DNA from 3 places in the Rhodococcus sp. NPDC003382 genome. Region 3 is predicted to be linked to each of the others. Evidence: riboswitches for the same ligand, from Rfam matches in the RefSeq annotation. Region 3 holds a riboswitch; each other region holds the start of a gene.
What was found. A riboswitch is a leader RNA that binds a small molecule or an ion and turns the genes downstream of it on or off. The one in region 3 is predicted to bind S-adenosylmethionine.

Region 1 (6,685 bases), on a different contig from region 3:
CGCCGCGCTCATGTTCGGCACGACCTGATCCTTGTCGGCAGAGGTCCTCTTCTTGTCGGCAGACGTCCCGGGACGGCGCCTCGAGGTGCCGAACCGCGCATCCGCGATACTCGGTGACGTCCGAGGAGTCTCATGGAACGGAGCTAAGGCGTGAAGGATGCATCAGCGGGTCGGTCTACCAGGGCCATTCACGGCACCACCGTCACCGACGCCTACGGTGCGCCGCACATGCCGGTCTACAACACCACGACCTTCGCGTTCGAGAACACCGCGGCGCTGCTCGACGTCGCCGACGGACGCGTCCGCGGCCCGCTCTACACCCGCTACGGCCTGAACCCGACGATCTTCGCCCTCGAGGAGACGATGGCCTCGATCGAAGGTGCCGCCAGCGCGTTGGCGTTCTGCTCGGGGATGGCGGCCGAAACCGCGCTGTTCGTGCACTACGGCCGCGACGGGATCGTGTGCGTCGGCGATGCCTACGGCGGCACCATGGAACTGCTCGGCAATCAGCTCGCGCAGCTCGGGATCACCACCACGTTCCTGTTGGGCGACGAACTCGACCGGCTCGAGGACGTGCTGCGCGACGGAGCGAAGCTGGTGTTCTTCGAGACTCCGACCAACCCGGCGCTGGGCATCTATGACATCACCGCGATCTCGGAGCTGGCGCACCGTTACGGCGCGAAGGTCGCGGTCGACAACACCTTCGCCTCGCCGGTCAATCAGCGGCCGCTCGAGCTGGGCGCCGACCTCGTCTCGTATTCGGCGACGAAGTACCTCGGCGGGCATTCCGATGTCACCGCCGGATTCGTGCTCGGCGCAACCGAACTCGTCGAACCGCTGAAGGCCTGGCGGAAGAGTTTCGGTTCGACTATCGCGCCGGAAACGGCGTCGATGCTGTCGCGCAGCCTGCGCACCCTCGTCGTGCGGGTGCGTCAGCACAATGCCAACGCGCAGGCGGTCGCCGAGGCGATGGAGGCCGATCCGCGAGTGTCGCGAGTGCTGTATCCGGGACTGCCGAGCTTTCCCGGTCACCTGCTGGCGGCGAAGCAGATGTCCGGGTTCGGCGGGGTCGTCACCATCGAGGTCGCGGCGGACGCAGAGACGACCGTGCAGGTCGTGGACCGGCTCGAGTTGTTCGCGTTGGCGCCGAGCCTCGGTGGGGTGGAAAGCCTGGTGACGCAACCGGTCACCACCACCCACTACGACCTCTCCCCCGAAGAACGCGAACGGCGCAGGATCACCGGATCGATGATTCGCCTGTCGATCGGGCTCGAGGACGCCGACGATCTGATCGCCGACCTCACCCGGGCGCTCGACGTCGTCGGACGCTGAGTTCGGCTATTCGAGTCCGTGCGCCACGGCGAACGGATCACGGTCGGGGTCGGTGTGCAGCTCCAGCTCGATCTCGCGCGCGGCACGTTCGGCTTCCTCGCGGCCGAACAGGTACCTGAGCAGAGCACCCGTCATGTCCATGCCGGCGGCCACCCCGGACGAGGTCCACCGGTCGCGGTCGTGCACCCATCGTGCGCGGGGCGCCCATTCGACGTCGGTGCCGTGGCCGGATGCCCACTCGAAGGCCAGCTTGTTCGACGTCGCCCGATACCCGTTCAGCAGCCCGGCGGCGGCGAGCAGCGCGGACCCGGTGCACACCGATGTCACGATCGTCGCCGTCGATGCCCACTCCCGAAGCCAGGTGAGGAAGCGTTCGTCGCGGACAAGGGAGCGGGTGCCCATCCCTCCGGGCACCATCACGATGTCCGATTCCGGTGCGTCGTGGTAGCTCGCGGTCGCGACGACCTCGGTTCCCTGGCTGCTGCGGACCGGTCCTTCGTGCGGCCCGAGCATCAGCACCTCGACCGAATCGGGGAACCTGCTCAGCAACGCCACGGGCCCGAAGACGTCCAGCAGTTCGAAACCGTCGAACAGGACGATGGAGACGCTACGCGTTGCCGATCCGGTCACCTTCCGAGTCTTGCACGACGTCGGCGTGCCCCGGACGACATCGCCACCGATCGTCCGCCGTTCCGGCAGGATGGGACATGAGCCGAACCACGGGAAGGAGCGCCCGATGTGTGGACGCTATGCGAGCACGAGCACCCGCGACGACCTGATCGCGGCGTACGAAACCGCAGCCACGGTCGGTGACGAACTGCCCCCGTCGTACAACATCGCCCCCACCCAGCGAGTGAACGTCGTGCTCGAACGCGCCCCGCGAGACGAACCCGACGCCGAACCGGTTCGGCAGCTCAACAGCACGACCAGGTGGGGGCTGGTTCCGTTCTGGGCGAAGGACCCGAAGATCGGTTCCCGCATGATCAACGCGCGCTCCGAGACCGTCACGAGCAAACCCGCGTTCAAAGCGGCCGCGGCACGTCGGCGCTGCATTCTGCCGGCCGACGGCTACTTCGAGTGGCTGAAGGACGAGAACGGCAAGAAGATCCCGTTCTTCCTCCACGCCGACAAACCGCTCGCGATGGCCGGCCTGTACGAATTGTGGCCGAATCCGGAACTACCCGAGGACGATCCGAACAGGTGGCTGTGGACGTGCACTGTGCTCACCCGACCGGCGACCGACGCGGCCGGGCACATCCACGACCGCTCCCCCGTGTTGCTGCCGGAGTCGTTCATCGACCCGTGGCTCGACCCGACCCTCACCGATCGCGACGACGTCGAAGCCCTGCTCAACTCGATCCCGGAGCCGCATCTGCACCCGTACGAGGTGAGCACCGCGGTGAACAATCCGCGCAACAACTCCCCGGAGCTACTGCTTCCGGTGAACCCGTGACGGCGACCCGATCCCGTCGGCGGGCGGAAACACCTTTCCTACACCGAGTTCCGCCGGTCCCGCTCACACGAGTGCATTCAGCACCTGCTCGATAGGGCCCGTCTCCGGTTTCGGCGAGGTGCAGTCGGACCAGTGCTCCGAATCGCTCAGCGTGAACACGGTGCGGTCCTCCGGTTCCCGGCCGGGCAGAACGAGCACGCGCCATCGCGGGATCCATTCGCCGATGTCACCGCCGAGGTCGAGAGCCTGGGCGATCGCGTCGACGTCGTGGTGCTGGAACTCGAATCTGTTTCCGTCCCAGGACAATTGCAGGGTTCTTCCGTCGACGATCTCGACGAGCACGTGCACCGCGAGATCGCGGTCCGCGAGGGCGTGCCGAGCACGGATGTGATGGACGTGATGGCCGTCGTGGTACGAGCGGCACGTGACGGCGGTGCGGACGATCGAACGAGCGACAAGGATCATCGTGTTCCTCCGGGTAAGCCCCGGGACGGGGCGCTCCTGTCCGAGCCGGTCGGTCTCGGACCGCTTCGTCACCCGAACCACCCGCGAGCGTGGGGTTGGTGTGCCGTCCAGTCGGGGCTTGGCGACGGCAACTCGTGAAGCACCGTCACTGTACCGCATCCCTCGGTGTGCCTTTGTGGCGGCCCCAACCGCCACTAGTGCACACCGGCGGCGGAGCCGCCGGGATCGGGGACGTGGAAGTGCTCGTCGCGCAGGCGGAATGCTTCCTTGGTCCCGTGTTCGGCCCTCGTCTTGACGAAGTTGAACTCACCCGGCCCGAACTGCAGGTTCGTGCCGAAGGCGTGGAACAGATAGCTCGCGACCTCCTCGCCCTGATAGGCCTGACTCTGCTCGACGAGCCGGAACGCCTCCTTCGCGATGACGACCCCGTCGGCGGGCATCTTCGCGGCCTTCTCCGCCCAGTACCGGGCGCGTGCGGTGACCGCACCGGGCTCGCACGTCTCGGTGAACACTCCGAGGTGTTCGACGGACGCGGCGTCGACGATGTCTCCCGTCAGCAGCAGCCGTCGCGCGAGGACCGGTCCGAGCCGGTGGAAGAACATGTGCAGGCTGCCCAGCGCCGGGCCGAGGAACCGGGTGGCGGGCATCCCGATGCGGGTGTCCCGCGCGATCACGGAGATGTCGGTCATCAGTGCCATCTCGAACCCACCACCGAGCGCGTAACCGCTGATCTCCCCCACCGTGACCTTCGGATAGCCCAGGAACTCGTGGTAGAAGCCGAATGTCTTGCGGTCGACGGTGAGACGGCGCCGCTGGCTGGGCCGGCTCTTCTGCGAACGGTCCCACTCACCCTTCGTGCCATACCACCCATATGCGTTGTTCATATCGGCTCCGGTACTGAACACACCGTCGGCGCCCCGCAGCAGCACGACCGTGATGTCATCGTCCTGCGCGACGTCGTCGAGGTATCGGGCGAGCGCGTCGCGCATAGGGGCGTCGTAAGAATTGCGGCGCGCGGGGTCGTTGAGGGTGACGGTCGCGATGCGGCGATCCGGATCCACGTCGAAGAGGACACGTCCGTCCGCGGCACTGGAGCTCGTCATCGTTGTCTCTCTTCCGCTGGATCGGGCATAACGGTATGGGATACTGTAGATACACCAGTATGGCTGTCATCTCCGCAGAAGGAAACACATGCCGTTCGACACGATCGAGTACGAAGTCGACGGGCACACGGCCACTCTCACGCTGAACCGGCCCGAAGCCCTCAATGCGCTCAGCCCCCACATGATCACCGAACTGCGCGCCGCGTACGCCGAGGCGGAGAACGACGACAAGGTCTGGACGCTCGTCGTCACCGGCACCGGCCGCGCGTTCTGCACCGGGGCCGACGTCAAGGAGATCCCCGGTGACGGCAAGGTGATCAACGAGCGCCCGTATCTGTCGACCTACGAACAGTGGGAGGCGCCCCAGGAGGGCACACCACCGTTCCGGACCATGACGAAACCGATCGTCGCCGCGATCAACGGTCTGTGCTGCGGCGCAGGACTCGACTGGGTCACCACCTGCGACATCGTGATCGCCTCGGAGGAGGCCACCTTCTTCGACCCGCACGTGAGCATCGGCCTGGTCGCCGGCCGCGAGATGGTCCGGGTGTCCCGGGTGCTGCCCCGGTCGGTCGCCCTGCGCATGGCGCTCATGGGCAAACACGAGCGGATGAGCGCCGCGCGCGCATACGAATTGGGGATGGTCACCGAGGTCGTCGAGCACGACCGGCTCCTGGACCGCGCCCACGAGATCGCCGGCATCGTCAATTCCAATGCGCCCCTGGCGGTTCGGGGAACACGGCTGGCGATCGTCAAAGGCCTGAACGTCCCGCTGCACGAGGCGGAGATGCTGGCCGAGTCGTTCCGCGAACGCGTGACCCGCACCGAAGACGCCCTCGAGGGCCCGCGCGCGTTCGTCGAGAAGCGGGCACCCGTGTGGCAGTGCCGGTGACCACGCACGCATTGTCCGCGCGCATCGCCGCGGTCCTTGCGCTCGCACCGGATTCGCCGATGGTCGAATTCGACGACGCATGGGTGTCGCGAGGGCGGATGCGCGACGCAGTGCGCCGGATCGCGTCGACCCCCGGCGCCGACGGTGAGGTGGGGATCCTGCTGCGCAACCGCCCCGAGTTCGTCGCTGCGCTTCTCGGCGTCCTGGTGGTGGGCGGCACCGTCGTGGTGATCAACCCCGCACGCGGCGACGACCGCACCCGGGCCGACATCGCCGCACTCCGGCTGCCGCTGATCATCGGCGGTCCCGACGACCTGCGTGCCCTCGTCGCACGCTTACCCGGCACCGTGACCGTCGAACTGAGCGGTCTCGATGCCGAACCACACCTCATACCCGCGACTGTCGGACCGGAACTCCGCGACAGCACCGGTGTGGCGGTTCGGATGCTCACCAGCGGCACGACCGGACCTCCCAAGCGCATCGACCTGACCTACGACATGCTCGCTCGCAGCGTCCTGGGACCGGACGCGAACCGCGCACCCGCACCGACCCGGCCGCGCACCGGTGTCGCCATCGTCAACGCACCGCTCGTCCACATCGGCGGGGTGTTCCGGGCCCTGCAATGCGTCACCGAAGCGCGGCCGTTCGTGCTGCTCCCCCGCTTCGAACTCGATCGGTGGATCGCCGCGGTACGCACGCACCGGCCGCGCGCGGTGTCGTTGGTGCCGGCCGCGCTGCGCACGGTGCTGCATTCCGACCTCGGCCGCGAGGACCTCGCGTCGATCGAGGTCGTCACGTCCGGCACCGCACCGCTGTCCGCCGACGACGCGGACGCCTTCCACGACAAGTTCGGCATACCGGTACTCACGTCGTATGCCGCGACCGAGTTCGGCGGTGGCGTCGCGGGCTGGACCCTGCCCGAATATCGCCGGTACTGGCAGACCAAACGCGGCAGCGTCGGCCGAGCGAGTGGCGGTGCGCGACTGCGGGTCGTGGACGACGACGGCGCAGTCCTGCCCGCCGACCGTCCCGGTCTGCTCGAGGTCAAACCGGGCCAGCTCGGCCCGAAATCGGAGTGGATCCGCACCACCGACCTCGCCCGCATCGACGAGGACGGGTTCGTGTGGATTCTGGGCCGCGCCGATCAGGCGATCATCCGCGGCGGTTTCAAGGTCCTGCCCGACGACGTGCGCGCCGCGCTGGAACAGCATCCCGGGGTCGACGGTGCCGCGGTCGTGGCGGCACCGCACTATCGGCTCGGTGAGGTGCCCTGCGCCGTCGTCGAACCGCGGAACGGGGTCACCGTGACCTCCGACGAACTCGTCGAATTCCTGCGAACCCGGCTGGCGCCGTATGAGATTCCGGCACGGATCGTGTTCGTCGGTGCGCTTCCCCGAACTCCTTCCGGCAAGGCCGATCTCGGCGTGGTCCGCGCGCTGG
Region 2 (6,685 bases), on a different contig from region 3:
ACCTCGGGCCGTACCGGCAGCAACTGTTCGACACCGCAGGCAACGCGGGCCCTACCGCGTGGTGGGACGGCCGGATCGTCGGCACCTGGTGGCAGAACGACTCCAGGGCGGTGTGCCTGCATCTGCTCGAGGACATCGGATCGGAAGGGAGAGCCGTACTCGAGCAGGAGGCCGCCCGGCTCGACGAATGGGTGGGCGGCGATCGGGTGACCGTGAAGTTTCCGAGCCCGCTGGCGCGGGAACTGGCCGGTCGTGGCTGAGCCGCAGGTCCCGGGTCGTCGTCGCCTTGCCAGAACCGGTAGGGCGTGGACGATGAAGGTATGGGCAGCGACAACACCGAGGTCCTGTGGAGAGGAGCGCGCGTCACGGGACGAAGCTTCCGGGACGCGGATCTGCGCGGCTCGATCATCGAGGACGCGTTCTTCATCGACTGCGATTTCACCGATGCAGACCTGAAGGGAAGCAGCCACCTGCGCAGCACCTACCGATCGTGCACGTTCACCCGGACCGATCTGTCGGACAGCGTCTTCCGGCGCTGTTCGCTGGTGGGATCGGTGTTCAAGCAATGCCCGATGCGCCATCTCGTCCTCGACGACGTCGACTTCACCCGCGCGAGTCTGCGCGGCGCCGACCTGCGTGGCCTGGACCTGAGCACCTGCATCTTCCGCGACGCCGACCTGACCCGCGCCGACATGCGGTACGCGGTGCTGCGGACGGTGGATCTGCTGGGCGCGCGGCCGGTGGGGGTCCGGCTGGACGGCGCGGACCTGCGCGGCGCCCACATCGGTCCCGCCTTGTGGCGCAGCGCGGAACTCGACCACACCCGGATCGAGCAGTCGCAGGCGATCGGCTACGCCCGCGCTCACGGCCTCGACATCGACGAGCCCGACCGCCGTTGAAGTACCGGGACACGGACCTGCGACAATGGCAGTCGTGACTGCGACGATCCTGGACGGCAAGGCAACCCGCGACGAGATTTTCGAGGACCTGAAGGCCCGAGTGGCCGCGCTGAAGGCGAAGGGCATCACGCCCGGCCTCGGCACCGTCCTCGTCGGTGACGATCCCGGATCGGCTGCGTACGTGCGCGGTAAGCACAACGACTGCGCGAAGGTCGGCATCACCTCGATCCGCAAGGATCTGCCCGCCGACATCACCCAGGAGCAGCTCAACGCCGCGATCGACGAGCTCAACGCCGATCCTGCGTGCACCGGCTACATCGTGCAGCTTCCCCTCCCCAAGCATCTCGACGAGAACGCCGCGCTCGAACGCATCGACCCGGACAAGGACGCCGACGGCCTGCACCCGGTGAACCTCGGCCGGCTCGTGCTCGGCAAGGAGGCTCCGCTGCCCTGCACCCCGCGCGGCATCGTGCACCTGCTGCGCCGTTACGAGGTTCCGATCGCCGGCGCCCATGTGGTCGTCGTCGGCCGTGGCGTCACCGTCGGCCGTCCCATCGGCCTGCTGCTCACCCGTCGCAGTGAGAACGCGACCGTGACGCTCTGCCACACCGGGACCAAGGATCTGAAGGCCGAGGTGGAGCGCGCCGACATCGTCGTCGCGGCGGCCGGTGTGCCCGGTCTGATCACCGCGGACATGGTCAAGCCGGGTGCGGCGGTGCTCGACGTGGGTGTCTCCCGCACCGCGGACGGTCTGCGCGGAGACGTCGCCGGCGAGGTGCGCGAGGTCGCCGGGTTCATTTCGCCGAATCCCGGTGGTGTCGGCCCGCTGACCCGTGCCTTCCTGCTCACGAACGTGGTGGAGCGGGCCGAGCAGCTCGCCGGCCTCTGATCCGGAACCAGGCGACTCGGATGGACCGTTGGATGCGGTTCGCCCGCCGGAACCTGCCGTTGGTGGCGGTGACCGTGGTCATCGCCGCCGCGGTGGTGCTGGTGCTCGCGGACCGGTGGCGGCGCGGCGCGTTCGTGTTCGGTGGCGCTGTGATCCTCGCGGGTGTGCTGCGGTGGGCGCTGGCGCCCGAGCAGGTCGGGGTGCTGGCCGTGCGCGGCAAACGATTCGATGTCGTGGCGATGCTCCTGGTGGGAGGGGCGATCGTGGCGCTTGCCGTCTCGATCGACCCTCTCGGAACCGGTTAGCCGCGTTCGACCAGGTCCATCAGTTCGACCAGGAGCTTGGCAACGGCGTCGGCCTCGGTGAGGAATCCGTCGTGCCCGTCCCGCGATTCGAGGACCCGCAGACCGTCGCAGTTGGGCAGCCCGTCGGCGATCTCCTGCTGCAGCCGCAGCGGGTACAGCCGATCGGAGCTGACGCCCGCGACGATCGTCGGAACCGGGGAACCGGCGAGCGCAGCCTGGACTCCACCCCGTCCGCGCCCGACGTCGTGGCGGTTCATGGCCTCGGTGAGGACGACGTAGGTGCCGGGGTCGAACCGCGACACCAGCTTGTCGGCCTGGTGTTGGAGGTAGCTCTGCACCGCGTACCGTCCGCCCTGCCACGGATCCTCGTCGGCCTGAGGCGAATTCGCGTAGCGGGAGTCGAGTTCTTCCTCGGTGCGGTAGGTCAGGTGTGCGATGCGGCGCGCGATGCCCAGACCGGCGTCCGGACGGCGTCCGGTGCCGTGATAGTCGCCGCCCTGCCAGTCGGGGTCGCCGGTGATGACGGCCATCTGCGTGGTCTGGGTGCCGATCTGGTCGGCGGTGGCGCGGGCGCCCACGGCAAGGATCAGCGAGGCCCGGACCCGGTCCGGATGGGTGACAATCCACTCGAGCGTGCGCATGCCACCCATGGATCCGCCGGTGACGGCGGCGAGGGTCTCGATGCCGAGCACGTCGAGCAGCGCGGCCTCGGCGGCGACCTGATCGCGGATGGTGATCTGCGGGAAACGCGACCCCCACGGTTTGCCGTCCGGGGCGATGCTGCCCGGCCCGGTGCTGCCGCGGCAGCCTCCGAGCACGTTGGACGCCACGACGCACCAGCGGTTGGTGTCGATCGGGGCGCCCGGCCCGACCATTCCGGTCCACCACCCGGGTGAGGGGTGATCCGGTCCGGCGGGTCCGGTGATGTGCGAATCCCCGGTGAGTGCGTGCTCGACCAGGACGACGTTGTCGCGCGCGGGGGAGAGGGCTCCCCAGCGCTGCACCGCGAGCGTGACGTTCGGGAGCGTCTCACCGTTCTCCAGCGACAGAGCGCCGATGTCGACCAGGCCGAGACGGCCGTCCTCGGGAGGAAGGTCGACGTATCGCCGTTCGGTGCCCGCCGTCAAGACGCGGCCGCCTCGACGACGACGGTGGGGGTGAGGGTGTGGGTCATCATGTCCTTCTGGGCGGGCGGCGGATGGTCGGGTCGGATCTACGCGCGACAGCTCATGATCACAACTCTCATGGTCACTACCTCCCTGTACAGGCTTGCCGCCCGGCCTGTGCGCCGAACGGCCCGGTCTTCACCCGGAGCACCCCACCCTGACCGGAGGGTTGCCGACCAGCAAGCCGGGGCTCGATGCTGGTACTCATGACCTGAACGGCAAGTTTAGCGGCTCGTTCCGGCGCGCCGGAAGCCGGGCCGAGCGCCCCGCTGACCAGCGCAAAGTTACCGGTCGGTAGTGAAACCCGCGCTTTGCGCTCCCAGGGAATAGCAGTACGCTTGTCTTGTTTGGCACGTGTTCCCGCGCGTGTGAACACGTCCATGCTCAGATCCCTCTGAGCAGTGTGAAGCCGTACTCACAAAGTGCGGTCGAATCGGGCCGAGGAAACGTCCTAGGAGGACACGAAGCGCACATGTCCAAGATCAAGGTTGAAGGCAAGGTCGTCGAACTCGACGGCGACGAGATGACCCGCATCATCTGGCAGTTCATCAAAGACAAGCTGATCCACCCTTACCTGGATGTCGATCTCGAGTACTACGACCTCGGAATCGAGCACCGCGACGCGACCGACGATCAGGTCACGATCGACGCGGCGAACGCCATCAAGAAGCACGGCGTCGGCGTCAAGTGCGCCACGATCACCCCGGACGAGGCGCGCGTCGAAGAGTTCGGCCTCAAGAAGATGTGGCGCTCGCCCAACGGCACGATCCGAAACATCCTCGGCGGCACCATCTTCCGCGCCCCGATCATCATCTCCAACGTGCCCCGCCTGGTTCCGGGCTGGACCAAGCCGGTGATCGTCGGCCGTCACGCCTTCGGCGACCAGTACCGCGCCACCGACTTCAAGGTCCCCGGCGCCGGCACCGTCACGATCACCTTCACGCCCGAGGACGGCAGCGAGCCGATCCAGCACGAGGTGTGCAAGATCCCCGAGGACGGCGGCGTCGTCATGGGGATGTACAACTACAAGAAGTCCATCCAGGACTTCGCGCGTGCGTCGCTGGCCTACGGCCTGCAGCAGAACTACCCGGTCTACCTGTCGACCAAGAACACGATCCTCAAGGCCTACGACGGCATGTTCAAGGACGAGTTCCAGCGGATCTACGAGGAAGAGTTCAAGGCGGAATTCGACGCCGCGGGCCTGACCTACGAGCACCGCCTCATCGACGACATGGTCGCCTCCTCCCTCAAGTGGGAGGGCGGCTACGTGTGGGCCTGCAAGAACTACGACGGCGACGTCCAGTCCGACACCGTCGCGCAGGGCTACGGTTCGCTCGGCCTGATGACCTCCGTGCTCATGACCCCGGACGGCAAGACCGTCGAGGCCGAGGCGGCGCACGGCACCGTCACCCGTCACTACCGTCAGCACCAGCAGGGCAAGCCGACGTCGACCAACCCGATCGCGTCGATCTTCGCCTGGACCCGCGGTCTCGAGCACCGCGGCAAGCTCGACAACACCCCCGAGGTGATCGAGTTCGCGCAGCAGCTCGAGGACGTCGTCATCAAGACCGTCGAAGCCGGCCAGATGACCAAGGACCTCGCTCTGCTCGTCGGCCCCGAGCAGGGCTGGCAGACCACCGAGGAGTTCCTCGGCACCCTCGACGAGAACCTGCAGAAGGCTCGCGCCTGACGTAGCTCGCGACACAGCAGAACGGGGCGCCTCCGGAAGGAGGCGCCCCGTTCTTTTGCTTTTCGTCGGGTCGACAGCGTTGTCGGGCCGACAGCGTTGTCGGGCCGACAGCGTGTCAGACCGACAGCGGCGACCGCGTAGCCAGGAGATGTCCGAACAGGCCACCGGCACGCAGCCATTCGTACTCCAGCGGAGTGTCGAGCCGTGCCAGTGCAGTGCCCTCCCACGACACCCTGCCCGCGCGCGTGACCCGGACCGTGACGTCCCGGGATGTTCCGAGATCGTCCAGACCGAGCACGGAGATCTCCTCGCTGCCGTCGAACTCCTCGGGGGCGGGTCCGTCCCACTGGATCGGCAGGACACCCAGCGCGACCAGGTTGGTCCGGTGGATGCGTTCGAAGCTGCGGGCGAGAACGGCCCGGACACCGAGCAGCCGTGTCACCTTGGCGGCCCAGTCGCGGGCGGACCCGGCGCCGTAGAGTTCTCCCGCAACCACGACGACGGGTGTGCCGTGCTCCCGGTGGTGTTCGGCGGCGACGTGGACCGGCACCGGAGGCTGCTCCGGCGAGATCCGCGTCCAGCCGCCCTCGCGCTCGGGCGCGAGGAAGTTGCGCAGGCGGGTGTTCGCGAAGCCGCCCCGGACCATCACGTCGTGGTTCAGCCGGCGAGAACTGAAGGTGCCCAGCGCCCGTTCGTCGACACCGCGTTCGACGAGCCAGCGTCCGGCCGCGGAATCGGGCAGGACCCGCGCGACGGGGGAGATGTGGTCGGTGGTCACGGCATCCCCGAGCACGAGCAGGGGACGCGCGTGCAGGTCTCCCGTGATCGCGGGCACGGTCAGCTCGGTGTCGGTGAACGGGGGCCGGCGGATGCTGCCGGTTTCCCCGTCCCACCGGTAGTGCTCGCCGTGCGGGTACTCGAGCTGTTCCCAGCGGTCGGTCGTCAACGCCCGATCCGCGCCACGGCCCAGCGCTGCCGCTTCGTGCTCGGCGAGCAGCGCGTCGATCTCCTGCTCGTCCGGCCAGAGGTCGGCGAGGGTGACCGGCGAGCTGTCACCGGCGTGACCGAGAGGCTCGGCCGACAGGTCGACCCGGACGTTGCCGGCCAGGGCGTAGGCCACGACCAGCGCCGGGGAGGCGAGGTAGGCGTGGGTGACGTCCGGGTGGATCCGGCCGGTGAAGTTCCGGTTGCCGGACAGCACGGCGGTGTCCGCGGTCCTGTCCGAGCCGGCCGGGGCCGGAGACAGCGGACCGGAGTTGCCCATGCAGGTGCCGCAACCGAATCCGGTGACGTGGAAACCGAGCCGGTCGAGGTGTGCCTGCAGGCCGCTGGACTCCAGGAGGTCGGCCGCGGCGCGGGATCCGGGGGTGAGCGAGGTCTTGGTCCACGGTGCCGCGGCGAGACCGGCCGCGACGGCGTTGCGCGCGAGCAGACCCGCGGTCACCAGGGCGCGGGGGTTGGACGTGTTGGTGCAGCTGGTGATCGCGGCGATGGCGATGTCGCCGCTGTGCGAGCCGGACTCGCCGCGGGATGCGGGAACGTCGGACAGCGACAGGGCTTCGTGCGGCCGCGACGGACCGGCCAGCGTCGTCGTGATGCTGCCGAGGTCGATCCGCAGTGTCGTCCCGAACCGGGGGACCGGGCTGGTTGCGGTGTGCAGCAGGCCCTGGGCGGCCAGGTACTGCCCGGCCAGGCGGACCTGCTCGGGCGAGCGCCCGGTGGTGGACAGGTACTCG
Region 3 (6,685 bases):
GTGCTCGTCACGTTGGACGAGGCGAGCATCGCCGAGGCCCTGGAGTGCCACCCGATCGTCGGTGTCCGGCCGCGCAGCACCCATTCGCGCGCCGAGCAGTGTTCGGTGTGGACCGACGATCCGCTCATGATGGCGGAGATCGCCCACTCGGCGCAGGTGTACGAGGAGAGGTTCGGCTTCCGCTATCTGTGGTGTGCGGCAGACCGCGGGCCCGACGAGCTGCTCACCGACCTCGTGCACCGCCTCGACAACGAGATCGACGCCGAGCGGAAGATCCGCACCGACGAACTCGCGAAGATCACGCGCACCCGCCTCGAACGCATGCTGGGACCGGAGGACGGCTTTCCGCTCTACTGATCCCCGCGCGACAGTTGCGGTCCGCTCCTACATTGGAACCATGTCCGCGACACTGCATCCGAACGCCGTTCACGTGGCCGACACGCTCATCTCCCGCGGCCATCCCGGCCTGATCCTCACCCAGCCGGAGTCGGTGCACACCGCCGAGCAGGCGGCCGCGGCGCTGGGCGTCGACGTCGGTGCGATCGTGAAATCGCTCGTGTTCGAACTCGACGGCGAACCGGTTCTGCTGCTGGTCTCCGGAGCCCATCGGGTCGATGTCCGGCGCTGCGGCGAGCGCCTCGGCGGCACGCTGGTGCCGGCGTCGCCGGAGCTGGTCACGGAGGTCACCGCGCAACCGGTCGGCGGTGTCGCGCCGCTCGGCCATCCCACCAATCTGCCGACCTATGTGGATCGCGCGCTCGAGGCCCATCCGCTGTTGTGGGCCGCGGGCGGATACCCGAACACGGTGTTCCGCACGACCTATCGGGAACTTCTGCGCATCACCGCGGGCATGGACGTGGACATGGACTGACCGGCCCGCGGTATCGAAACCGGAACCGCTGCACTATAGTGTCACCGTGACTATCCGAGCGTGGAGCCGCAGGCACGTCGACCTGTGCCGTACCCGCTCGTGCCTGTGTGCGGCCTGACGCCCACACCCATTCCATCTCATCACTCGCCTTGTCCCCCAGTTTCTTCCGGGGACGAGCCTTTCCAGGGACGGCCATGCCCACATCACATTCCCCTGTCGCCGATCGCGCCGACGCCACCGCACCCGAATTCGCCCTGGGCGTCGGCAACGAGGAGTACCGCTCCGCGCTGCGCCGCCACCCGGCAGGCGTCACCGTCGTCACGCTCGACGCCGGAAACGGCCCGGTCGGCTTCACCGCGACGTCGTTCTCCTCGCTGTCGCTGAACCCACCCCTGGTGTCGTTCAACATCACTCGGACCTCGTCGAGCATCGACGCCGTGCACGCGGCGGACTCGCTCGTGGTGCACCTCCTGGGCGAGGACCAGCAGCATCTGGCACAGCGTTTCGCACGCAGCGCCGAGGAACGCTTCGCCGACCGTTCCCTGTGGGGCCGCCTCGACACCGGCGAACCGGTACTCCACGACACTCCCGTGCGCCTGCGTCTGCTTGTGCACCAATTGATTCCGGCCGGAGACAGCACGCTCGTCGTCGGCCTCGTCACCCACACGCACGTCTCCGACAACGAGTCGACGGCGGCGCCGTTGCTCTACCACGACGGCGTCTACCACCGGCCCACACCATTGGACACCACACCATGACCACAACACCCGAACTCGTACTGGTCGTTCAGCTTTCGAACACCGGCGTGCGCTCGTCGGCGGATCTCGCCGCGCTCGCCGACGCGTTGCGCGAAACCGCTCGGGACCTCGTGCCGGGAGCGAGCACACACACGCTGCTCAGCTCCACACCGGTGCCGCTGGTGATCGATCTTCCGGCCCGCGACGTGATCCTCGACAATGCCCGGGTTCCGCTCAGCCACACCGAATTCGAAATCCTGTCCCGGCTGGTCCGGCGACCTCGCGTGGTCGTGTCCCGATCGGTACTGCGCGAACTCGATCCCGCCGCGGCGAACGTCGACCACGGACGCGGTCGCAGCGTCGACGTCCACGTGTCCCGAATCCGCACGAAGCTGGGAAGATTCGGATCCATCATCACGACGGTGCGGGGAACCGGCTACCGTTTCGACCCCGATCCCGGCGTGCACGTCGTCGAACCCCTGACCCGGCGTTCGGCCTGAAGACACAGCGAGTGGGGCGAGAGAATCCGTTCTCTCGCCCCACTCGGCTTTTCGAATCGTGACCGGCTCGCGCCGGGATACTCAGGAGGCGCGGACGAGGCCCCGACCACCGGTTCCGAAGCGGCGCAACACTTCCACGACGGACGGCGCGGTCGCCGCGAGGCCGCGGGCTTCGAGCCACGGCAGCGTTCCGTCGATGATGTGTTCCACGGTGAACGGCGCCGCCAGCGGAACGAGGGTGACACCGTCCGCGACGTGCGTGGAGTGGATGTCGGCGATGAGGCCGGCAAGCCCCTGCGGGGTACCGACGTACGACAGGGTGTCCGACGCGCGCGGAACATCCAACTGCGCGTACTGCTTCCGCGCGCTGCGGGCCTCGGATGCGACGACCACCTCGAGATCGACCAGGACGGTGACGCTGCCGGGGTCGCGACCCTCGGCGACGAGCCCGGCACGGACGCGATCGGTGGCCTTGCGGGTCTCGCGCAGATCGGTGGCGCGGATCCGCACGACATTCGGCTGCGGCGCACTGAGATCGAGCGACTCCTCGCCGGGTCGGCCGGCGGTGAGATCGGCCCAGTAGTGCGGGCCGGACGGACCGGAGAGCTCGACGGCGACACGCAGCGGGCGCGCGGACGACACGGTGTGAACGATGTTGTACGACATGTGGGGTTCCTTCGAACTGCCGCAGGCGATCCCGCGGCGATGAGCTGTGGAGACTGGGGTGTCGTTCAGCTCGTACACATGCCGGAAGCGGTACGGCACAGATCGACATGACGACGGCACCACTGTGCGACGACGTTCGATGCGGTCTGCGATGCCATGGGCAATACCCTACCGATCTTGTGGGAAATTGTCGATCGGGGTGATCAGACGCACTCCGACGCGCCCGCGCCCTCCGCCGCGAGACCCGGGCGGGTCTCCGGGGACGGGCCCCACAGGCCGTCGGTCTTCGCGTAGGTCCAGGACGGGCCGTGCTCGACGAGGCGACGCACCGCCCCGACCAGACGCTCCACGTCGGCGGACGAGCTGCCGAGGCCGAGGGAGGCACGCACTGCACCTCCGGCGCGGCCGACGCGGGCGAGCAGCGGATGCGCGCAGAAACGTCCGTCGCGGACGCCGATGCCGTGCTCCGCCGACAGGTACGCCGCGACCTCGGCGGGTTCGTAGCCCGCGACCGTGAAGGTGACGATGCCGACGGACTCGCACGAGTCCTCCCACAGGCGCAGCAGTTCGACGCCGTCGATTTCGCGCAGGCCCTCGACCAGCAGACGGCTCAGTTCCTCTTCGTGGCGGGCGACGGCGTCGGCGTCGAAACCGGCGAGCGCTTCGCAGGCCGCCGCGATCGCGGCCGCACCGAGCACGTTCGGCGATCCGGCCTCGTGGCGCGCCGGGGCGCAGGCCCAGTCGGTGTGGTCCAGGCGCACCTCGCGCACCGCGCCACCACCGGCGAGGTAGGGCTCGGCGACATCGAGCCAGTCGCGGCGGCCGACCAGGACGCCGGCACCGAACGGCGCGTACGTCTTGTGACCGGAGAACGCGAGGTAGTCGACGCCGGTCGCGGCGAGGTCGATGCGGCGGTGCGGGACCAGCTGTGCGCCGTCGACGAGGATGCGGGCACCGCACTCGTGCGCGAGGTTCGCGAGTTCCTCGATGGGCAGCAGCTCACCGGTGACGTTCGAGGCTCCGGTGATCGCGAGCAGCGCGGCCGGCGCGCGGCGCAGTTCCGCGGCGAGTCGCTCGACCGTCCCCGCGACCGTGTCGGCGGCCTCGACGATGCGGGCGTTCTTCCACGGCAACAGATTCGCGTGATGTTCGATGTCGAGGAGCACGACGTCACCGGGCACGGCGGTCGCGAGCAGGTTCAGGGAATCGGTGGTGTTGCGGGTGAACACGACGACCTGATCGTCGGCAGCACCGACGAATCCGGCAACCACGGCCCGGCACTTCTCGTAGGCGTCCGTGGTCACGCGCGAGGCGTAGCCGGCGCCGCGGTGAACGCTGGCGTAGAAGGGCAGCAGTTCGGCGATGCGGTCGGTGACGGCGGCCAGGGCCGGAGCACTCGCGGCGTAGTCGAAGTTGGCGTACGTGCAGGTGCCACCCTGGACGAGCGGAACCTGCAGGTCACAGCCGGAAACGCGAGCAATGGGGGCGATGCAGGTGGCGGTCATTGCAGCAGTCATCAGTAATCCCTTGTCTGTCCAGGGACCCGTCGGTGATCGCCACGACGATGTTGGATCGCCGGCGGAGTCCGCGCTTGCTGCGTCCGGTGTTGGAACCACAGCCTGGTCGTCACCCGGAGCACCCCACCGCGGAGGAGGGTTGCCGACCAGCGAGCCGGGGCTTGATGCTGGTACTCGTGACCTGCCGAAGAGGATGACAGCACGTCGCCGCTGTTGTCAAACCGAAACATTTCGCGCGCGGTCGACAGGCGAGAAGTCGATGGTCCGGAGCACAATCGGTCGAAGCGACCGCCCGCCGGCAGGGAGTTCACCTGCCGTCCACCCGGCCGTGAGACAACCGGCCACACGCATCGACACCTAGAGAAGGACGCAGATTGTCTGTCCAGCCCAAGACGGATCCGGGTCGGCCGGCTCGAATACCGGACGAGTACCTGCGCTCCTCGTTCACGCCTCCCGCGCGGACCCTCGTCGACATCCTGCGCAGCACCGCCGACGCCCATCCCGACGCCCCCGCGATCGACGACGGCAAGGTCACGCTCAGCTACGCGGAGCTGGCGGAGGAGATCGTCGCCGGCGCCTACCGGCTGACCGACGCGGGCGTCGGCGCCGGCGACCGGGTCGGGGTGCGCATGCCGTCGGGCACGAAGGACCTGTACGTCACCATCCTGTCGGTGCTGGCCGCGGGCGCGGCGTACGTTCCGGTCGACGCGGACGATCCCGACGAACGAGCCGAGCTGGTGTTCGGGGAGGCGGGGGTCACCGCGATCGTCACCGAGAACGGGATCGGCCCCGGCACCGCACCTGGGTCCGCGAATCCGCAGATCCGCGGACCGCGGCTCGACGACGACGCCTGGATCATCTTCACCTCCGGGTCGACGGGCACCCCGAAGGGCGTCGCGGTCACCCACCGCAACGCCGCCGCCTTCGTCGATGCCGAAGCGCGAATGTTCGTGCAGGACAACCCGATCGGACCAGGCGACCGGGTACTCGCCGGCCTGTCGGTGGCATTCGACGCGTCGTGCGAGGAGATGTGGCTGGCGTGGCGGCACGGCGCGTGCCTGGTCCCCGCGCCCCGATCGCTGGTGCGCTCCGGCATGGATCTGGGTCCGTGGCTGGTCTCCCGCGATGTCACCGTCGTCTCCACCGTGCCCACGCTCGCGGCGATGTGGCCCGCCGAAGCGCTCGAAGCGGTGCGGCTGCTCATCTTCGGCGGGGAGGCCTGTCCCCCGGACCTCGCCGCCCGGCTCGCCGTCCCCGGCCGGGAGGTGTGGAACACCTACGGGCCGACGGAAGCGACCGTGGTCGCGTGTGCCGCCCGGATGGACGGCACCGGCCCCATCCGCATCGGCCTGCCGCTCGACGGCTGGGACCTCGCCGTCGTCGACGCCGACGGGGTGCCCGTCGAGGAGGGCGCCACCGGCGAACTCGTCATCGGCGGCGTCGGCCTGGCCCGCTACCTCGACCCCGCCAAGGACGCCGAGAAATACGCGCCCATGCCGACCCTGGGCTGGGAACGCGCCTACCGCAGCGGCGATCTGGTGACCCTCGACCGTCGCGGCCTGCTCTTCCAGGGTCGCGCGGACGACCAGGTCAAGATCGGCGGCAGACGCATCGAACTCGGCGAGATCGACAACGCCCTGCAGAACCTGCCGGGCGTCGCGGGCGGCGCCTGCGCCGTGCGCAAGACCGCGGCCGGGCACGCAATGCTCGTGGGCTACATCGCCAGCACCGACCCGGACTTCGATGTCGCCTCGGCGCGCGACCTGCTCACCGAGCAGCTTCCCGCCGCGATGGTCCCGCGACTGGCGCTCGTCGACGAACTACCCACCCGCACGTCCGGCAAGGTCGACCGGAACGCGCTGCCGTGGCCGCTGCCCGGCGCCGACGCCGAGTCCGCCGAGGCACTCGGACTGGACCCCACCGCGGAATGGCTCGCGAGCCTGTGGATGTCGCTGCTCGGCGCCCACGTGGAGGGCCTCGACGACGACTTCTTCGAACTCGGCGGCGGCTCACTGTCGGCGGCGCAGCTGGTGACGGCCCTGCGCGAACGCTATCCGGAGATGACCGTCGCGGAACTGTACGACCATCCGCGGCTCGGTTCGCTCGCCCTGTACCTCGACGAGCTCGCCCCGACCGAAACCGTCGCTCCCCGGACCGTCGAACCGACACCGCGGTCCGCGCAGCTGGCGCAGATCGCCGCGACCGTCCCGCTGACCACGCTGACCGGCATGCAGTGGGTGACGTGGCTGGCCGTGCTGAACAACGTGCTCGCGACCGTCGTCTCGGTGCCGTGGACCGTCACCCTGTCGTGGTGGTGGGTCGCGCTCGGTGTGCTGCTGTTCATCACCCCGCTCGGCCGCATGACGATCGCGGTCGCGGGCGCGCGGATCCTGC

Region 1: linked by a shared signal. The riboswitch ahead of ACWDUD_RS22340 (hypothetical protein) and the one ahead of ACWDUD_RS12510 (aminotransferase class V-fold PLP-dependent enzyme) in region 3 are both predicted to bind S-adenosylmethionine.
Region 2: linked by a shared signal. The riboswitch ahead of metX (homoserine O-acetyltransferase MetX) and the one ahead of ACWDUD_RS12510 (aminotransferase class V-fold PLP-dependent enzyme) in region 3 are both predicted to bind S-adenosylmethionine.

What each region holds. Positions count from the first base shown of each region.
Region 1 is NZ_JBSFRH010000037.1:47,293-53,977, reverse strand. Features, by position in the region: gene ACWDUD_RS22355 (trans-sulfuration enzyme family protein) at 151-1,332, shown strand; gene ACWDUD_RS22350 (DJ-1/PfpI family protein) at 1,339-1,962, opposite strand; gene ACWDUD_RS22345 (SOS response-associated peptidase) at 2,069-2,785, shown strand; gene ACWDUD_RS22340 (hypothetical protein) at 2,849-3,250, opposite strand; SAM riboswitch class IV at 3,278-3,390, opposite strand; gene ACWDUD_RS22335 (enoyl-CoA hydratase/isomerase family protein) at 3,445-4,353, opposite strand; gene ACWDUD_RS22330 (enoyl-CoA hydratase/isomerase family protein) at 4,442-5,245, shown strand; gene ACWDUD_RS22325 (class I adenylate-forming enzyme family protein) at 5,242-6,685, shown strand, end outside.
Region 2 is NZ_JBSFRH010000005.1:179,684-186,368, reverse strand. Features, by position in the region: gene ACWDUD_RS06150 (winged helix DNA-binding domain-containing protein) at 1-260, shown strand, start outside; gene ACWDUD_RS06145 (pentapeptide repeat-containing protein) at 321-899, shown strand; gene ACWDUD_RS06140 (bifunctional methylenetetrahydrofolate dehydrogenase/methenyltetrahydrofolate cyclohydrolase) at 934-1,788, shown strand; gene ACWDUD_RS06135 (DUF3017 domain-containing protein) at 1,809-2,093, shown strand; gene metX (homoserine O-acetyltransferase MetX) at 2,090-3,220, opposite strand; SAM riboswitch class IV at 3,354-3,471, opposite strand; gene ACWDUD_RS06125 (NADP-dependent isocitrate dehydrogenase) at 3,732-4,949, shown strand; gene acnA (aconitate hydratase AcnA) at 5,065-6,685, opposite strand, start outside.
Region 3 is NZ_JBSFRH010000015.1:15,123-21,807, reverse strand. Features, by position in the region: gene ACWDUD_RS12540 (2-oxo-4-hydroxy-4-carboxy-5-ureidoimidazoline decarboxylase) at 1-357, shown strand, start outside; gene ACWDUD_RS12535 (YbaK/EbsC family protein) at 398-871, shown strand; gene ACWDUD_RS12530 (flavin reductase family protein) at 1,066-1,629, shown strand; gene ACWDUD_RS12525 (winged helix-turn-helix domain-containing protein) at 1,626-2,108, shown strand; gene ACWDUD_RS12520 (hypothetical protein) at 2,190-2,774, opposite strand; gene ACWDUD_RS12515 (putative leader peptide) at 2,840-2,932, opposite strand; gene ACWDUD_RS12510 (aminotransferase class V-fold PLP-dependent enzyme) at 2,978-4,291, opposite strand; SAM riboswitch class IV at 4,357-4,473, opposite strand; gene ACWDUD_RS12505 (Pls/PosA family non-ribosomal peptide synthetase) at 4,666-6,685, shown strand, end outside.